Regions from separate parts of the Shewanella sp. 10N.286.52.B9 genome, predicted to be linked through region 1. Evidence: predicted binding sites of a transcription regulator. Region 1 holds the regulator's gene; the other holds the start of a gene.

What was found. Region 1 encodes LexA, which represses DNA repair genes until DNA is damaged. Its sites were predicted from a motif close to TACTGTATNNNNATACAGTA; they were not measured.
Region 2: the regulator LexA is predicted to act here: its motif matches at 5,033-5,052, upstream of BCU91_RS13100 (DNA topoisomerase III).

What each region holds. Positions count from the first base shown of each region.
Region 1 is NZ_MCTY01000198.1:33,369-43,167, forward strand. It holds gene coxB (cytochrome c oxidase subunit II) at 1-530, opposite strand, end outside; gene BCU91_RS15625 (SulA-like leucine-rich domain-containing protein) at 961-1,467, opposite strand; gene lexA (transcriptional repressor LexA) at 1,464-2,081, opposite strand; gene plsB (glycerol-3-phosphate 1-O-acyltransferase PlsB) at 2,460-4,880, shown strand; gene mtr (tryptophan permease) at 4,892-6,136, shown strand; gene BCU91_RS15645 (VOC family protein) at 6,504-7,301, shown strand; gene BCU91_RS15650 (hypothetical protein) at 7,343-7,609, shown strand; gene BCU91_RS15655 (CusA/CzcA family heavy metal efflux RND transporter) at 7,693-9,799, opposite strand, start outside.
Region 2 is NZ_MCTY01000181.1:26,346-36,144, reverse strand. It holds gene BCU91_RS13120 (SPOR domain-containing protein) at 1-370, shown strand, start outside; gene BCU91_RS13115 (CvpA family protein) at 486-974, shown strand; gene purF (amidophosphoribosyltransferase) at 1,014-2,525, shown strand; gene BCU91_RS13105 (hypothetical protein) at 2,697-4,670, opposite strand; gene BCU91_RS13100 (DNA topoisomerase III) at 5,074-7,059, shown strand; gene BCU91_RS13095 (alpha/beta fold hydrolase) at 7,344-8,642, opposite strand; gene BCU91_RS13090 (MBL fold metallo-hydrolase) at 8,912-9,556, shown strand.

The DNA of each region.
Region 1 (9,799 bases):
CGTACTTTACGATTTATTGGTAAAACCAGCGGCTTATCGACCTCTAAAAGATAGGTGTCGGTTTTATCTGCGGTGCCAGTAATTTGGTCTGCTGGGGTAGATAATAAACTGAAAAACTCGACATCTTCATTGAAATAGCTGTAATGCCATTTCCATTGAGAGCCCGTCACTTTGACTGTCAGTTCAGCATCGCTGGGATCTTCCATAGCAATCAGCGTTTTTGTTGCTGGGATTGCCATGCCAATTAGGATTAGAAATGGCAATACTGTCCAAGCTATTTCAACCTTGGTACTGTCATGAAAGTCGGCTGCAACTGCACCCTTAGATTTTCTGTGATAGATCATGGAATAAATCATGATCCCAAAGACCACGACACCAATGGCGCAACAGATATACAAAATAATCATATGCAGGTCGTAAACCTGGCCACTGATCTCTGTTACACCTTGAGTCATGTTTAAGGGCATCTCTGCCGCTGTGAGTGGGGTTGCAAGCAACGCCACCATTAATCCGTACAACAATCGCTTCACAAGACTACTCCTCTGCTAATTGCGAATTGCAATTACAAAGAAAAGCCACACAGTAATACTCTGCTCTATGCAAACTTTTCATACCCGAAAAAGTTTGATCATTTCAAAGTACACGGTGGCTTTGAGCTTGAAAACTCAATTATGTTATTACGTTACGGTGCCACACTTGTACCTAATACTGAACTTATCAATTATATTTGACGCTTTACATTCAAGGCTTTCTATACCGCACGGTACCAGCTCAATCTTTTAATAGCGTTTGTATCTTTTTGACATTTATTCTCGGCAGTACGATAAATTGTTACTACCTTGTTAACTACATTACTTGGAGATTAAATATTGATCAAGATCACTTTATCATCTAATTTGCTGAAAAAAGTGCAAAAAAAAGCCCCTCAGCGTAGTGAAGGGCTTTTTTAGTCATATTTTACTAGTGAAACGAGGTAAGGTTTACCCGAGTCGGTACTGCTAAAGTTTGCGTTAATGGGTCGCCTTCAGGTAAGTGAGTATTTACATCTTCAATGATAAGCCCTTGGGCTAAGGCATTTTTGGCAACCAATTGAATGCGGCGATTGTCGCGGGCATCTAATGGTGGTGTCCAAGTAATTACTGCACTTGAAGTACCGTTAGTGAGCGCTTTTTCCATCGCCCACAGGGTTTCGACTTCATCTTTGGTGTGAACTAACAATACTCTGTCCATACGAACATTGGCATTAGCAAGAATTTGCTTATAACCGATATGCGGCGGATTAATCAGTACAATCCAACGGCCTTGCTGACTTAAAATGGCTAACTGACTGCATAATTGAGTCAATTCAGTTAAGCCTTGGTTTTGGGTGCGCTTGGTTTCAATCCCTTGTTTAGTGGGTAAGGGATCAGATGCCATATCTACCCATAATCCAGGGTGACGCGGTGCATTGCCTATTAATGTGTTCATAACCAACCTCCATTACGAATAACGCCAACAGCAAGCCCTTCAATCGTTAGGTTTTGGCAACTTAAATCAACTTTAATCGGCTCATATTCTGCATTTTCAGCATGTAAATAAATAATATTGCCTTTCTTTTCAAATCTTTTCACGGTTACATCGTCTTCAAGACGTGCCACTACAACTTGACCATTGGTGGCAGTTTGCATTTTATGCACTGCTAATAAGTCGCCCTCTAAAATACCAATGTCTTTCATACTGTCGCCACGAACGCGTAGTAAGAAATTAGCATTGGGCTTAAACATTTCTGGGTCAACTTGGAAATACTGTTCAACATGCTCTTGAGCAAGGATAGGTTCACCTGCAGCAACTTGGCCGATAAGTGGTAAGCCTGCTTCAACTTCCTCCTCCACCTGCACCATGCGGATCCCGCGAGAGGTACCAGGAATAATTTCAATACAGCCTTTTTTTGCCAGTGCTTTTAAGTGTTCTTCAGCGGCATTGGCGCTTTTGAAGCCTAATCGAGTTGCAATTTCTGCACGAGTTGGCGGCATACCTGTTTCGGCGATATTACATTTAATTAGCTCTAATATTTCAGCTTGGCGTGGCGTTAAAGGTCTCATATTGATTCCTGTTTTTTTATACAGTGACTGTCATTATATACAGTATCGGTGGTCGCGCAAGTATTAACCAAATTAATTTAACTATTATCATCTAATTCTTGTTGGCTATATATGGGGGCACGGTTAAGTATATGTAATTTAATTATTTAGTTAATGAAGGTAAGTCAGCTTTTTAAACCGATGAAATTGGCTATTTCTCACATCGTTTGTTTAAACAGTATATTTATACAGTAGTGTTGATTGAAAATAGGTTGGTTGTTATTCGGATATGGCTATTTTTACTGAACAAATATTCTCTGTATAGACCCTTGTTAGTGAAACTGAACCATTATCTGGTATTCTATGGCCAATTAATTGATGTTGAATATGCGAACACTCATGTTAAAACCTGACTCAATCATAGCAAAATCATTACGTTGGATTCAAAAACTGATGGTGCACACGGTTGTTGTGCCTGAAGATCCCTTTGCCGATCTGAACTTAGACCCAGATAAACCAGTGGTCTATGTGATGAAGACAGAATCACTCAGTGATATTGCGGCATTAAATGAAGTGACCGCCAAATATGGCTTACCGAGCCCTTATGAGCGACTAGACGTTGATGGCTTAAATACCCCTAGAATTGTGTGTATTGAAGGTCGTAAGCCTCTATTTGGCAAGCGTTTAAGTGGCGAAAAATTTGTTGATAACTTCACCAGCTTATTAGCCTTACATAAAAAAAATGATCAACTTGATATTCAATTGGTGCCAGTGAGTCTGTATTGGGGACGTATCCCTGGTAAAGAAGATGACACCATGACCGCAGCCGTATTTGAGCGTGAAAACCCGACCTGGTTACGTAAATGGTTGATGATTTTGTTCTTAGGTCGCCATAGCTTTATTCAATTTTCAAATGCTATGTCGCTACGTTATATGGCTGATGAACACGGCACAGATGTCAGTATTGCGCATAAACTTATCCGTGTGGCGCGAGTGCACTTTAGACGCCAACGTAAAGTGATGACAGGCCCACAACTGCCAAATCGTCAGGCAATGTTCAACTCATTATTAAAGTCTGATGCCATTGCTCAAGCGATAAAAGAAGAAGCGCTTAATAAAAAAATTCCTGAAGACAAAGCCCGCGAAAAAGCTATTCAGTATTTAGATGAAATTGCAGCGGATTACTCAGACAGCTTAGTGCGTATTGCTGAGCGCTTTCTTACTTGGTTGTGGAATAAGTTATACAGCGGTATTAGCATTAAAAGCGCTGAAAAAGTGCGTAAGCTGCATCATGATGGTCATGAAATTGTCTATGTGCCTTGCCATCGTAGCCACATGGATTACCTACTGCTGTCGTATATTTTGTATTACCAAGGCATGGTGCCGCCGCATATTGCCGCCGGTATTAATTTAAACTTTTGGCCAGCAGGCCCTATGTTCCGCCGTGGTGGTGCTTTCTTTATTCGTCGTAGCTTTAACGGTAATAAACTTTATACCGCAGTGTTTCGTGAGTATTTAGATCAGTTATTTGCTAAAGGCTATTCGGTTGAATACTTCACCGAAGGTGGTCGTTCTCGTACCGGTCGTTTATTAGCGCCTAAGACCGGCATGTTAGCGATGACAGTTAACTGTGTACTGCGGGGCATTGAACGCCCAGTAACCTTAGTGCCAGTTTATCTTGGTTATGATCATGTGATGGAAGTGTCCACCTATCATAAAGAGTTAAGCGGTAAGAAAAAGCAAAAAGAATCAGTGTGGCAGGTCTTTGGTGCGCTGCGTAAATTAGGCAACTTTGGCCAAGGTTACGTTAACTTTGGCGAGCCAATCAATGTGCAGCAATTTTTAAATCAACAATCGCCAAATTGGCGTGAAGAAATTGCTCAAGATCCGGATCAAAAGCCATCATGGTTAACGCCAGCAGTAAATGTATTGGCCAATAAAGTGATGACTAACATCAATGGCGCCGCCGCAGCGAGTTCGGTGACATTAGCAAGTATGGCGCTGCTGGCTTCAGAGCAAAACGCCCTGCAGCGCAGTGAGCTTGAAACCCAGCTAGACCTCTACCTGAAAATCTTAAAGGATGTTCCTTATACTGAGTATGCGTCGGTGGCTGAGGGCTCAGCTCATGACCTAGTTGAGCAATGTTTGTCGCTGAATAAATTTACCTCAACCACAGATGCCATCGGCGAAATTATCGCAATTGAAGATAGCTCAGTGATTGCGATGAGCTATTATCGCAATAACATAATTCATCTAATGGCAGTGCCTTCATTAATCGCCAGTTGCTTGGTGCAATATGAAGAATTTAGCCGAGAAAAAATCCAGCAAATTGTTAATGATTTTTACCCATTATTGAAAGCTGAGCTGTTTATGGGCATTGAAGATTTAAGTGCCTATGTGGATCAAGTGCTTGATTTGTTTGTTGAACAAAAGCTAATTTCCGGTAGCGATCACTTTGAAGTCAATCAAAGTAATGTCACTCAGTTAATGTTATTGTCCGCCACGGTCAGTGAGACCCTACAGCGTTACGCGATTATCTTTAATTTACTGGCTTACAAACCAGAAATTGAGCGTTCTGATTTAGAAAGCGCCAGCCATTTATTGGCTCAGCGTTTAGGTGCTTTACATGGAATTACTGCGCCTGAGTTTTATGATAAAAAGCTCTACAATAATTTGAGTGTGAAATTAAAAGAATTAGGGTATTTATCCGCTAACGATAATCAATTTGAAGTCATCCGAATACGTGATCATGCCAATGGTATGCTGCGTTTATCTGTTCGAAAAACCATTGTTGATAGTGTCACAATGGAACATGGGTAATAACTAATTTTATGAGTTCGACACAATCTCAACCGCAAAATAAATCCTTATTGGGCGGTGCTATGATCATCGCCGGTACCACAGTCGGTGCTGGTATGTTTTCTTTGCCTGTGGTCAGTGCAGGCATGTGGTTTGGCTATTCATTAGTCATGTTAATTGGTATTTGGTTTTGTATGCTGGTGTCAGGTCTGATGCTACTTGAAACCAATTTGCATTTTAAACCCGGTGACAGTTTTGACACCTTAACTAAGGTAACCTTAGGCCAGTTTTGGCGGATTATTAACGGGTTATCTATTGCTTTTGTGTTGTACATCCTGACCTATGCTTACATCAGTGGTGGTGGCTCGATTGTTAATCACACCCTTGCGGGGATGGGGATTAACTTACCTCAACCGATCGCAGGGTTAGTGTTTGCCGTCGTACTTGCTGCAGTGGTGATCATCAGTACCAAAGCGGTTGATCGCATTACCACCATTATGATTGGCGGGATGTTAATTACCTTTTTTCTCGCCATCGGAAATCTGCTGATTGATATTGATAGCGCAAAATTATTAATGCCAGATGGTGAGGCGAGTTTCTCGCCTTATATTTTAGCGGCGCTACCTTTTGGGCTGGCCAGTTTTGGTTACCACGGCAATGTGCCAAGCCTAGTTAAGTATTACGGCAAACAACCTAAAGTGATTTTAAAAGCCATCTTTATTGGTACGTTTATCGCCTTAGTTATTTACAGCTGTTGGTTAGTGGCAACCATGGGCAACATTCCCCGTAGTCAGTTCAGCGACATTATTGCTCAGGGCGGCAATATGGGTGTGTTAGTGGGCGCTCTGTCAGATGTGATGGCGAGTAAATGGCTTAATACCATGTTGACCTTGTTTGCTAATCTTGCTGTGGCGTCATCATTCTTAGGGGTGACCTTAGGCTTGTTTGATTATCTAGCTGACTTATTTGGCTTTGAAGAAAGCAATAATGGCCGCATTAAAACAGCTGCGATCACCTTTATCCCGCCGACAGTATTAGGTTTGTTATTCCCTAATGGTTTCTTGATTGCCATTGGCTTTGCGGCATTAGCGGCGACCATTTGGGCGGCGATAGTGCCAGCCATGATGGCATACAAATCGCGCAAAATGTTCCCTGATGAGAAGAGCTTTAGAGTCCCAGGTGGTACGCCATTGATTGTGGTGATTATTGCATTCGGTGTCATCACCGGCGCATGTCATTTGTTGGCGATGGCTGATTTACTGCCAGTTTATAAATAATACTTTAGCTAGATAAAGTGGTGTTTAAACACCGAAATGACCTCTAAAAAGCCCTTTGAAAAGGGCTTTTTTATGGGCGTTTTCTAGCAAGTAAGGATGTGACTGTTAGCATTTTGACTAAAGATGTGTGTAATTTACGACTTGTGACCGATAGTGACTAGCCATGGCTTGCTGATACTGTTGTCTATATAAGGCTATGATTTTAAGTTGTATTTATTATTTAAATGTCATTTTTTATACGAATAACCAACCATTATTGCCAACTCGACTTTAGCTTTAAAAGTGTCTTAACTTAAAGAGTGTTGTCATTTAGGTTCAGCTTAAACCTTTATTCTTATAAGTCATTATCAACAGCAGGGTGAGGTGTATGAAGGTGTCACACTATAAACAAGGGCAACCTTGTTGGGTCGAACTTGCCAGCCATGATTGGTATGCCGCGAAAGCATTCTACCAAAGCCTATTTCAGTGGCAGGCTGATGATATGCCCATGCCTGAGGGTCATTACACTATGTTGCAGTTAGCGGGTGATGACATTGCGGCTATGTATCAAATGCCCAAAGAGATGGAGAGTTTGCCAACCCATTGGCAGCTTTATTTTGCCGTTGATGATGTTGAGGCGACAATTAAAGCCATTAGGCTTGCGGGTGGACAAATTATTGCAGGCCCTCACTCTGTTGGTGATTCAGGGATTATAGCTGTGTGCCAAGATCCTGATGGCGCACGATTTTCAATCTGGCAGGCCATTAACCATATCGGCATTAAGCGCTCATTTGAGCCCAATACTTTGTGCTGGGTTGAATATATGTGCCGCGATCTGGCCACATCAACCGATTTTTATACCCAAGCGCTTGGCTTTGAGACTAACAGCCTTGATATGTCTTCAATGGGCATAGCTGATTACGTGCAATGGCTGGTGGATAAGCAAGCCATTGGCGGTATGATGCAAATGACGTCCGAGTGGGGTGATACCCCGCCCCATTGGATGCTGTATTTTAGTGTGCAAGATTGTGATGCTATGGCTCAAGATGCCGAAGCTCTAGGCGGGCGAATTTGTGTCCCGCCTACGGATATTCCGGATGTGGGTCGTTTTGCGGTGATTGATGATCCCCAAGGCGGCACTTTTTCAATTATTGCATTGACCGAGGTAGCGTCTGAAGTAGAATAATTGCTTGAAAGTTAAACTGTAAATCTAATCAAGCAAGACTTATGACACTCACAAAGGACGAAAAACTCGCGGTAATTCAAAAGAAAATGACCATGGTGGCAGTCATTGATTTTCCTGGCACGTTATTAATGGCGGCGGGTTTATATGGCTTGTTTGCAGGTTTTGATACAGCGGCTTATCCGATGCTGGCGAAGCCAATACTGCTGTTTGCTATGGTTGGAGTCGGAGGTTGTATTATGGTTTGGGGTCTTTTAAGGATGATGCAACTGGCACGAGAAAAGCAAGGCGTACTCAGTGAACCAAGCTAACAAGCTTATATTCAGCTTGTGGCTTTATAGATAAAAAGGCGCCTTAAGCGCCTTTTTTAGTGTTTATGAGTGACTTTGTAAACCTAGTTACTGAGTTTACGACCATAGATTAGTAAATAAATGGCTGGAATAACAAACAGCGATAGCAGCGGCGCAGTGACCATGCCACCAACCATAGGTGCGGCAATTTTCTGCATCACTTCGTTACCGGTTCCTGTGCCCCACATTATCGGCAGTAAGCCAAAAAATATGGTCGCAACTGTCATCGCTTTGGGGCGAATCCGCATTACAGCACCTTCAATCAATGCTTGGCGTAAATCATCTTTGCTATTGAGAGTGTCATTGTATTTGCGGTCTCTAATACTGTTGTTGAGATACACCTGCATCACCACGCCAAATTCAGCGGCGACCCCCGCAAGGGCAATCATCCCCACTGATACCGCAACCGAAAAGTTGAAGTTCAGTAGATATAAAAACCAGGCACTGCCTACTAAGGCAAAGGGTAAACTCAGCATAATTACTGAAGCTTGAGCAAACGAGTTAAAGGTCAGCATCAGTAATATAAAAATAACTGCCAGCATTAGTGGAATGACTAACTCCATCTTGGCTTCAACACGCTGCATATATTCATATTGACCCGCAAAGCTGTAGCTATAACGTGCTGGCAAAGTGATTTGCTGGCCTAAGGCTATTTGCGCTTGCTCGATATATTCGCCGATAGAAATATCTTTAATATCGACAAACACCCATGAGATTAAACGGCCATTTTCACTGGCAAGCATGGGCGGTCCATCACTGATGGTGATGTCGGCTAAAACGCTTAATGGCAGATATTTACCGGTTTTGGTTAATACCGGTAAATCTCTGAGTTTTTCGATGCTGTCACGTAACTCTCGTGGATAACGAATGTTAATTGGGTAACGTTCTTGACCTTGAATTGATTCCCCTATATTCATACCGCCTATGGCGATTTGCACCACATCTTGGATGTCACTTAGGGTCATACCATATCGAGCTGCATTTTTTAGTTTCGGCTCAATATCGATATAACGTCCACCACTACTTCGCTGCGCAAATGCTGATGTTGTGCCTGGCACTTGGCTCATTACCGCTTCGATTGCAGCGCCAATTTTTTCCAGTTCGGCCACATCTGAACCCGATATTTTAATGCCGACAGGTGTTCTAACCCCGGTGGACAGCATATCGATACGGGTTTTTATCGGCTGCACCCATGCGTTAGTCATGCCGGGCACTTTCACCGTTCTCTGTAATTCAGCAATAATAGATTCTAAGGTCACGCCTTCACGCCATTGAGCATGTGGTTTAAGCATGATGGTGGTTTCAAGCATGGTTAATGGTGCAGGATCGGTAGCGGTCATCGCGCGGCCCACTTTACCAAATACTCTTTTGACCTCTGGTACCGTTTTAATCAATCTATCGGTTTGCTGTAAAATTTCAGCGGCTTTACCTGCACTGACACTTGGCAGGGTTGTAGGCATATAAAGTAAATCACCTTCAGCGAGTTCTGGCATAAACTCAGAGCCCATCTTTGTCATCGGATAGTAAGCACTGGCTAAAATGACCAGCGCTAATAAGATGGTGAATTTAGGAAATTTTAATACCAGTTTGAGTAATGGCTGGTATATGGCAATCAAACATCGACTGATGGGGTTTTTGCGTTCATCAGGGATATTACCGCGCACAAAATAACCCATTAATACTGGGATCAAGGTGATGGCCAGTATTGCAGAAGACGCCATAGCAAAGGTTTTAGTAAACGCCAGTGGGTGGAATAAACGGCCTTCTTGAGCTTCCAGTGCAAATACAGGAATAAAGCTTAAGGTGATGATTAGCAGGCTAAAGAATAGCGCAGGCCCTACTTCAACAGAGGCCTCTTTAATTAGTTGCCAGTGGGCTTCACCTTCGGGTGGTTTACCGTGCTCAGCCCGATATCGCTCTAAATGTTTATGGGCGTTTTCTACCATGACAATGGCGGCATCGACAACGGCGCCTATGGCAATGGCAATACCTCCTAAGCTCATGATGTTGGCATTAACCCCCATAAAATGCATGATAATGAAACTGCTTAATATAGATAATGGCAGGGTGATTATGGCAACCAGTGTTGAGCGAGCATGTAATAGAAATAGTAAGCAAACTAGGCCAACGACCAGCATCTCTTCCATCACT
Region 2 (9,799 bases), on a different contig from region 1:
AGCGACTAAAACTGACAGTGGAACAAAGTCAGTCACAAGCGCCAACACCGCAACCGCATTAACAGCAGTAACCTCAAAGCCTGAAACTGTTAAATCAGCCATAAAACAAGCTCAGCCCATCAAAGCGGGATTTACCTTGCAGTTGGGTGGTTTTAATAACGCTAAAAATGTTGAAGGCTTAGTTCAAAAGCTGCGCACTAATGGTTTTACCGCTTATACATTACCGACTAAACCGATTGATGGTTCTTTAACAAAAGTGTTTGTCGGCCCTGAACTCTCAGCAGATAAACTGAAAAGTTATCAACAAAAAATACAGAAAATAACCGGTCTTCAAGGCAAGATTGTGCAATACAATCCCCTAGAAAACTAACTATTCATCATTGTTTTTTTCAGCGCACAGTCAATTTATTCTGCTAGAGGTGTGAAACTTTTCAGTCTCTGTTAGAATCGCGCCGTCTTAACATCTATACCGGATCCCTCTCTCAATGGTTTGGATTGATTACGCTATTCTCATTATCATCGGCCTATCAACTGTTATCAGTTTGATACGTGGATTTGCCAAAGAAGCCATGTCGCTAGTGGTATGGTTCGCTGCTTTCTTTGTTGCTAGCCAATTTTATCAAGATCTCGCTGTTCACCTAACGCAGATGAATGACGAAATGCTTAGAAATGGCGTTGCAATTGCTATTTTATTTATCGCTACTCTCATTCTTGGTGCCTTAGTTAATTACATATTAGGCCAACTGGTGTCAAAAACCGGCTTGTCAGGCACAGACCGCGTATTAGGTTTGTGCTTTGGCGCGCTTCGCGGGGCGTTAATCGTCAGCGCAATATTATTTTTTCTGGATGCGTTTACCGGTGCTTCAAGTCAAGACTGGTGGACGGATTCAGAGCTTGTACCCCAATTTGGTGTGGTTATTCAGTGGTTTTTTGACTATCTGGAAAATACCTCCAGCTTTGTACCCAAAATATAAATATAAATATAAAACATCTTACAATGAGGAAGCTTACCCATGTGTGGTATCGTCGGAATAGTTGGTCTGTCATCGGTTAATCAAACCATTTATGATGCGTTGACCGTGCTTCAGCACCGTGGTCAAGATGCTGCAGGCATCGTGACCGTGGACAAAAATGCATTTCGTTTACGTAAGGCTAATGGACTCGTTAAAGACGTATTTGAAATCAAACACATGCAACGCCTTCAAGGTAATGCAGGTATTGGACACGTACGTTATCCAACAGCAGGCAGCTCGAGTGCCTCTGAAGCACAACCATTCTATGTTAACTCTCCATTTGGTATTTCCTTAGCCCATAACGGTAACTTGACGAATACAGTTGAGCTTGCTGAAGGACTGATCAAAAAGCGCCGTCATGTAAATACCACCTCAGATTCTGAAGTGTTATTAAACTTGCTTGCTGATGAACTGCAAGAAACCCGCAGCTTAACCTTAAGCGCTGATGAAGTTTTTGATGCAATAGCGAAAGTTCATGCACAAACTCGCGGTGCTTATGCTGCTGCGGCGATGATTATTGGCCAAGGCTTAGTGGCATTTCGTGACCCATTTGGGATCCGTCCTTTAGTACTTGGTAAGAACGAAACCCCAACAGGTACCGAATACATGGTCGCCTCTGAATCAGTGGCACTTGATGCAGTTGGCTTTGAAGTGATGCGCGACGTTGCGCCAGGCGAAGCAGTTTATATTTCACTTGATGGTCAACTATTTACTCGCCAATGTGCGGTTGAGCCAAGCTATGCACCTTGTATTTTTGAATTCGTCTATTTCGCTCGTCCAGACTCGAGTATTGATAAAGTGTCTGTCTATGCCAGCCGTGTAAACATGGGGGCTAAATTAGGCGCAAAAATTCAAAAGGAATGGGAAGATTATGATATTGACGTGGTGATCCCAATTCCTGAAACCTCGTGTGATATCGCCCTAGAAATTGCTCGTGGAATGGACCTGCCATATCGCCAAGGTTTTGTTAAAAACCGCTATATTGGCCGTACTTTTATTATGCCGGGTCAGCAAGAGCGTAAGAAATCTGTTCGCCGTAAGCTAAACGCGATTAAAACTGAGTTTACTGGTAAGAACGTATTGTTAGTTGACGACTCAATTGTTCGTGGTACCACCTCTGAGCAAATCATTGAAATGGCTCGTGAAGCTGGGGCTAAGAAAGTGTATTTTGCTTCAGCAGCACCTGAAATTCGCTTCCCGAATGTCTACGGTATTGATATGCCAACCACCAATGAGTTGATTGCTCATGGCCGTGATGCTGATGAAATCGCTAAAATCATCGGCGCTGATGGGATTATCTTCCAAGACTTATCAGACTTGGTTGAAGCCGTTGGAATGGAAAATCCAGAAATTAAGCGCTTTGAAACCTCAGTATTTGATGGTCATTACATCACTAACGATGTTGACCAGGCGTACTTGGATCACCTGACTCAACTGCGAAATGATGATGCCAAAGCCAATAATAAAGACATTGGTACTAACTTAGAAATGCATAACGTTTGTCATCCTTAAACGATACTTTCTAAGTAACTGATTAAAGCCAGCTAGCCGCTGGCTTTTTTGTTTTTCTTTTCCTTCAGTAATCGAAACTAGTACTACAGATAAAAAAATGCCTGAATCACTTCAGGCATTTTGCTCGGTTTATTGATGATGAATCAATCTCAGATTATTAATATAAAAATATTAGTAATTATGAGCTTCAGCTAGTCTTGCAGGGGAATGACATACAGAACATGATTCAGTGATAGGTGCAGGGTCAAATACGGCAAAGTCGCCACTTTCACCCGTGTGAGTGTGATCAGCTTCTGGCGTGATAACCACATCGAAATCACCACCTTGTTGTATCATGTGATTTTTCGCAGCATCACCTGTATGACAAGTGGCACAGTTAGCAGAAATCGCCGTGATACCGTAAACACTGCTTTCATCCATACCGTTTAACACAACTGCTGGTGCTACATCTTCAAGGTCAATCATACCAGTGTGACAAGCTTGACAGTCTACCGGCATGTTTCTGTCGGTTGTTGGCATGTCATTTAGACCTCGGTCTTGCTTGTATGCTCCAAAGTGCATGTTGTGAACCAATGGTCCCCACGCCATCGCATAATCTTCACCTTCTCTAGCAGGTTCCCAGTTATAAGCGGAATGACATTGTACACATGAGTCACCGCCTAAATCGAAGCCACCACGCTTACTACCGTGCCCATCTAGACCTTCAGTATGACAAGAAAGACACTTTAGACCGTCAGAGCTAGTACGACGGACGTCTTTGATGTTCGATACCGAGATAGGGGCATTAGCAGAGTATCCCCAGCGATGAGTGTAATAAACACTACCATCGACACCACCAAATAATTCTTCACCTTCTTCATATGGTAGAGCATGTTCGATGATATAAACCGTGGTATTGTCGTCGCCAGCACGAGTCGATTTAGAACGTGCTACATGTCCTGCGTCACGACCAGGCAACATTGCCTCGCCGTTTTTCATGACAGTAGCCCAACCTTTTGGTTCTGCATCTGTTTTTTCGATTGCTAAGATATCAACAACCTTACCTTCGCTATCAGTCGCTTTTGCAGTGACTTCAATCGTCGCTTTATCTTCACTACGAACAACAGAAATAACTTCAAAGTTATAGCGGTTTAATGCTTCATCACGATTTGCACCGTTTTCATGTTCATGTTGGAACGAATTGTGACAGCTTGCACAATCAAGGTCAGTAAAGTTACTGTGATTAACAGTTAAATCTTTATCTTGTAAATCAGCATGACAGGTTGCACAGCCATTGAGAGATGCTGTAAATACCACATCGTCAATGTGACACGTTGAACAGCGGTACTTATCCATTGAGTAAGCACTCTCACTTGGATCTTCTGAGGACATTCTCTTAGCTAATGCTTCGTGGCCAGAAGCTAAATAACCACCTTCGCCATCAGCTAATTTACCATGTCCTAGCATTGCCATGGTGTTTTCAGCCCAGCCGCCATCTTTTTGTTCAGTTTGAGTGTGACAAACTAGACATGCTTCAACGACAACCACTTCTTGGTCATTGTCGATTGCATGGTGATGTTGATGCCAACCCCAAGTTGCGTTGCCAGTAGCATCTTCAAATTCACCGTGACAGGCGACACATTTAGCATCGTCAGTGGTGCTAACTTGTGCATAAGAATCGTTTTTGGTAAACATCACGCGTTTAGTACGTGGCATACCATTTTCGCCATTACCTGGTCGAATATAGCCAGTACCAATTGATTCAGATGTCGCAGCTTCATGTGGCATAGAAAGGTTATAAATACCCTCACCAGCGTGAGTTAGCGTACCCGGTGCGTTATCATCACCCGCAACCCAAGTCACATCAACAGTGTCAGCAAGTAAACCTGCTTCATTTTTGATGGTTGACATTAACTGGACTTTATCTAAATCTTCTACTGGAACCCCATCTTGGTTCTCCACCGAAAATTCAACATTCACGACACCCTCGGCATATTGCCATTCCATGACTTTTGCTACTGCTGATGTGGTCACTACTGGTGGCACCCAAGGTGCACCAGGTTCGCCAGGTAGGCCATCGTTTCCATCTTTACCATCATTACAAGCACTCATCCCCAGTGCAGTAGCCACAAGTAAAGCAACACGACATTTGCTCATTAATTTCATCTCATACTCCAAAATGTTTTTCTTACCTCTTAATGGGTAATTGGAGCGTAATGTAAAGATTGCTTGGCAACTGTTGACTAGATCACAAACTAGGAGTATTACTAGTTTAATTGTTTATATTCAATAGTTTGAATATAAACCTCCTAGCTGAACATTCTGAATTAAAGCTTAATCTCCCGATGTGTTTTTGCATTAAGATCACAAATTAAAGTAAATTTTTATTGGTTGTTTTTGGTTAAGTTTAGCGCCTTAAAAGCGTGTTTTTTGATGCTTTAGCCTAGTATTTTGAGTGGCAGATTATCTTTCTAAGAAACCTGCCATTGCATTAACAGTTGCACTTATTTTTGCTATTCGCTAAATTACACTGTAATTTCATACAGTGTTTTAAAAGTCTAATAAATCTATGATGCTCTATATTGCTGAAAAACCCAGTCTAGGCCGTGCTATTGCCGATGTATTACCAAAGCCTCATAAAAAAGGTGATGGTTTTATCATGAGCGCCAATGGGGATTGCGTGTCTTGGTGTATAGGGCATTTGTTAGAGCAAGCAGAACCAGATGTCTATGATCCCGCTTTTAAATCATGGCAATTAGCCCATTTACCCATAGTGCCGAGTAAATGGCAGTTAAAACCTAAAACTAATACCCGCTCACAGTTGAGCATCTTAAAAAAGCTCATCAAACAAGCATCGAGTTTAGTTAATGCTGGCGATCCAGATAGAGAAGGGCAGCTGCTGGTGGATGAAGTCATTTCCTATGCAGGTGTAAAGGCCGACAAGATTGCTCAAACCCAGCGTTTACTTATTAGCGATCTTAACCCTTCGGCGGTAAAACGCGCCTTAGGGCAATTGCGCACTAATAAAGAGTTTGTCCCCTTATCTACCTCAGCCTTAGCCCGCAGCCGCGCAGATTGGCTATATGGCATGAATATGACCCGCGCTTATACCATTCAAGGCAAAAAAGTAGGTTATCAGGGAGTATTGTCTGTTGGTCGAGTGCAAACCCCGGTACTGGGGTTAGTGGTAAGGCGAGATGAAGAAATTGCCAATTTTCAGCCCAAAGCTTTTTATGAAGTATTGGCGCATTTACTGACCGATAACCAAGAAGGCTTTTCGGCTAAGTGGAAACCCAGTGAAGCATGTCAGCCATATATGGATGAAGAGGGGCGAGTGCTCGCCAAAGGCTTAGCAGAAAATGTGGTGGGACGGATAACCAACAAAGCTGCTGAAGTGACCAAGCTTGAGTCAAAAAATAAGCGTCAGAACCCCCCATTGCCTTATAGTTTATCCAGCCTGCAAATCGATGCGGCCAAGCGTTTTGGCATGAGCGCTAAAGAGGTGCTTGATACCTGTCAGAGTCTATATGAAAGGCATAAATTAATTACGTATCCGCGCTCAGATAGTCGCTATTTACCTGCTGAGCAACATGGCCTTGCACCCCAAGTTATTCGCGCAGTATTAAGTAATGATGCCGGTTTAACCGCTAAAGCAGATAAACCTAATGCCAAGCTTAAGTCCAAAGCCTGGAATGACAGTAAAGTTGATGCTCACCACGCGATAATTCCCACTGAAAAAACCACTAATTTGGCAAACTTATCAGCCAAAGAGTCGCAGTTATATTCTCATATTGCACGGCAGTATTTAGCCCAGTTTTACCCCGCCTATATTTATGATGAAACCCAAGTTGAAGTGACCATTGCGGGTGGCTTATTCACCACTAAAGCTAAGCAAGAACTGTCATTAGGTTGGAAATGTTTATTTGCGAAAATGCAGGGTAAAGATAATGCAGATGGCAGTGATGATGAAAATTTAGTGACTTTGCCGCCACTGAAAAAAGGTCAACAACTCCATTGTGAGCGTGGCGAATTGCTTGAAAAAACCACTCAAGCGCCAAAACATTTTACAGATGCGACCCTGCTTGGCGCCATGACGGGTATCAATCGCTATGTCACTAACCCTGAAGTGAAGAAGATCCTAAAAGACACCGATGGCTTGGGCACCGAGGCAACCCGAGCAGGCATTATTGAATTACTGTTTAATCGCGGTTACTTATTAAGGCAGGGTAAATCAATCATTGCCACCCCAGTTGGCGTTGGCTTGATCCATTCATTACCAGAAACAGCCACCACACCGGATATGACTGCGCTGTGGGAAAGTAGCCTTGATGCCATAAGTCAAAAGCAGCTTAGGTATGATGCCTTTATGGAGCCATTGTTAGCGCAATTACAGCAACTGATTGAGCAAGCTTCAAATCAATTACCTACAGCTCTTGAGGGGATTAAAGGGCCTGGCTATAAAAAACGCCGCGCCAGTAGTGGCTATAAACGCAAAGGTGCAGCAAGTAAAACCTCTACGGCTAAAACTTCCCGTAAGCGCAGCTCGAGTAAATAAGCCGATAAAAGAGAGTTTGTATGAATAAATCATGGGATACAGGTATTGCATCGCTCGCACTCGATTGTTCTTAAAGGGAATAGCGGAATTTCAGGCAAAAAAAATGAGTAAACCGAATCAGGGTTTACTCATAAAAATTCACTAGTTCACAACATAAAGGGCGGAACAGGTTAGATTATGGCCGAACTTACTTAACTGAAAATTAATTTAATCTGTCGACGTGCTGTGGAGTGTGATCGACTTCAATATTAATCAATTTAAAACTGAACATTAAATTACATTTGTTATCGAATGCTATCCTTTCGGCTCAATGAAATGAGTTTATCTAAAATATGCTCACCATCCATACGAATGCCATTATGCTCATATTCTGATGTTAGCCAATAGCTGAGGTTATTCACTAGCTGCGCAGTTTCAAGGCTGTAATTCATATCAACATACATATCTTCACTGTAAATAGCCGCAGTGACCGGGACGGTGTTTTGCAGTAACACGTCCACATCGTATAAATTGCTCCAATCTGATTTTTGCGCAATTAATTCTGCCACCTCTTTGAGAGGCTTTAACTGATTAAATTGTTCAAAGAACCATGGATAAATCATTTCGCCAGTAAACAGTAAGCGCTGCCCTTGTTGATAATTGAATTTAGGGAACTGCTCTCTGACTCTATGGGCTGACCAATTAGCCCCTTGTTGATGAAACTGCTGGCAATAGATCGATTCATGCAATAACGCGAAAATTGGGTTGGTGTTGTAATCCAAAAATTGACTAAATTGATGCAAAAATAGCGGGTTTATTGTGCGACCTTGGGCAGTATCGATCATGGCTTGCTCAAGTAAGTAATAGAGGGCTTCAGGGCCTTGCTCCATACCTATATTAACCCCGAGCAGCTGTAGCATCTCAACGGTGAGTTTTTCGCCTGTGGCAAGGTAAACGTCATTATCAGCAATATAGTCAGCCAGTTCTGCTGTTAATGACTCAGCATCTTTGAAACGATGATAAAAATCAGCGTTTTTGGCAAGTACCCGTTTATAGGTTGCTTGATAGACGTCATCTGCTTGACGGGTTAATGATGGAATACCACCTGTGATAAAGGCTTCAGTTAGTGCTTGTGGCGCTGCGCTTAAATAGCGTAAAACACAAAAGCCGCCAAAACTTTGGCCTAAAATACTCCATGGCTGATTATTTGCTAATTGAGCTCTAATTACTTCAGCATCTCGAACAATGTTATCGGCTCTAAAGTGGCACACATAATCGGCTTGTTCGTGCGCGGTTAAATGCGCCAGTGTGGCGCTATTTAGTAAGCTTGAAAGACCGGTGCCGCGCTGATCAAGCAACAGCACTCGATATTCTTTTAGGGCGCGTTTTATCCAGCCACTATTCTCAACAGGGCGCACTGCACCAAAGCCCGGTCCACCTTGAAAATACACTAAATAGGGTAAGGATAAATCTTGGTTTTCTGTACTGACGATTTCCCGAACAAAAATTGATAATTGCTCACCTTCGGGCTGCTGATAATCTAATGGAACGCTAAAAAAGTGTTTTGTGGAAACGATCCCAGAAAGAATACTGTCAATTTGCATGGTGTGCCTGTGAAAATAGGATTCAGAAAGGTAGTATTGTATGAAGGTTAGTCCTTGGTCACAATGAAAATATGATGCTAATTAAATGAAGTGGTGATGTTAAATTATTCATTTGTTTGGGCAGCGATGCAAGCTCAGTAAAAATGCTTGTGTTCAAACCAACTAATTGGTTTTATTTTTTGATTCTTATAGATAGATCAAACATTTTATTAAGCTTTAACGCATAATAACTTGGTCGCGATAATTTTCTCAATTTGAGGATAGAAGTAATGAAGTACCAAATCATTCCAGTCACCCCGTTTCAACAAAATTGTAGTGTTATTTGGTGTGAAAAAACCAAACTGGCAGCCGTTGTCGATCCCGGTGGTGACATTGAACGTATTATTACTGAAGTTAATAAGTTAGGTCTGAGCTTAGAAAAAATCTTATTAACCCATGGTCATATTGATCATGTTGGCGGCGCGAAAACACTGGCTAATCAGCTTAATATTCCTATCATTGGCCCACATATCGCTGACCAATTTTGGCTACAAGGGCTAGCAAAGCAAAGCCAGAACTTTGGTTTTGCGCATGTTGACTCGTTTGAGCCTAGCCAATATTTAAATGAAGGCGATGAAGTGACCATTGGCGAAGAGCGTTTATCGGTGGTGCATTGTCCCGGTCATACTCCAGGACATGTGGTGTTTCACTCTAATAAATCAAACCTTGCATGGGTTGGTGATGTGCTATTTAGAAGCTCCATTGGCCGCACTGATTTTCCGCAATCGGACCATCAACAACTAATCCACTCAATTACACAAAAATTATGGCCTTTAGGGGAAAAAGTAACCTTTATACCCGGTCATGGTCCTATGTCGACTTTTGAAGAAGAGCGTCAGCATAATCCATTTGTTGCTGATCAATTATTGGGCTAGGCTCAAGCGTATTCATTTAGCTGCTGGGAATATTGCCCGGTGGCTTACGCAGCAAGCTAGCAGTGTAAAGTAAAATACACTGCTAGCTAAATTGGCATAAACCGTTACATTTTATCTTGCACCAGCTTCACATCCCTTAAACCAGCGACTAGCCTGACTTGCTGGTTCAAACATAGTTATTACTGCCCTTAAATTAATACAGTTAATACTTTGGTAAGTGCCATAAGGCTTTGCATTGTTTAG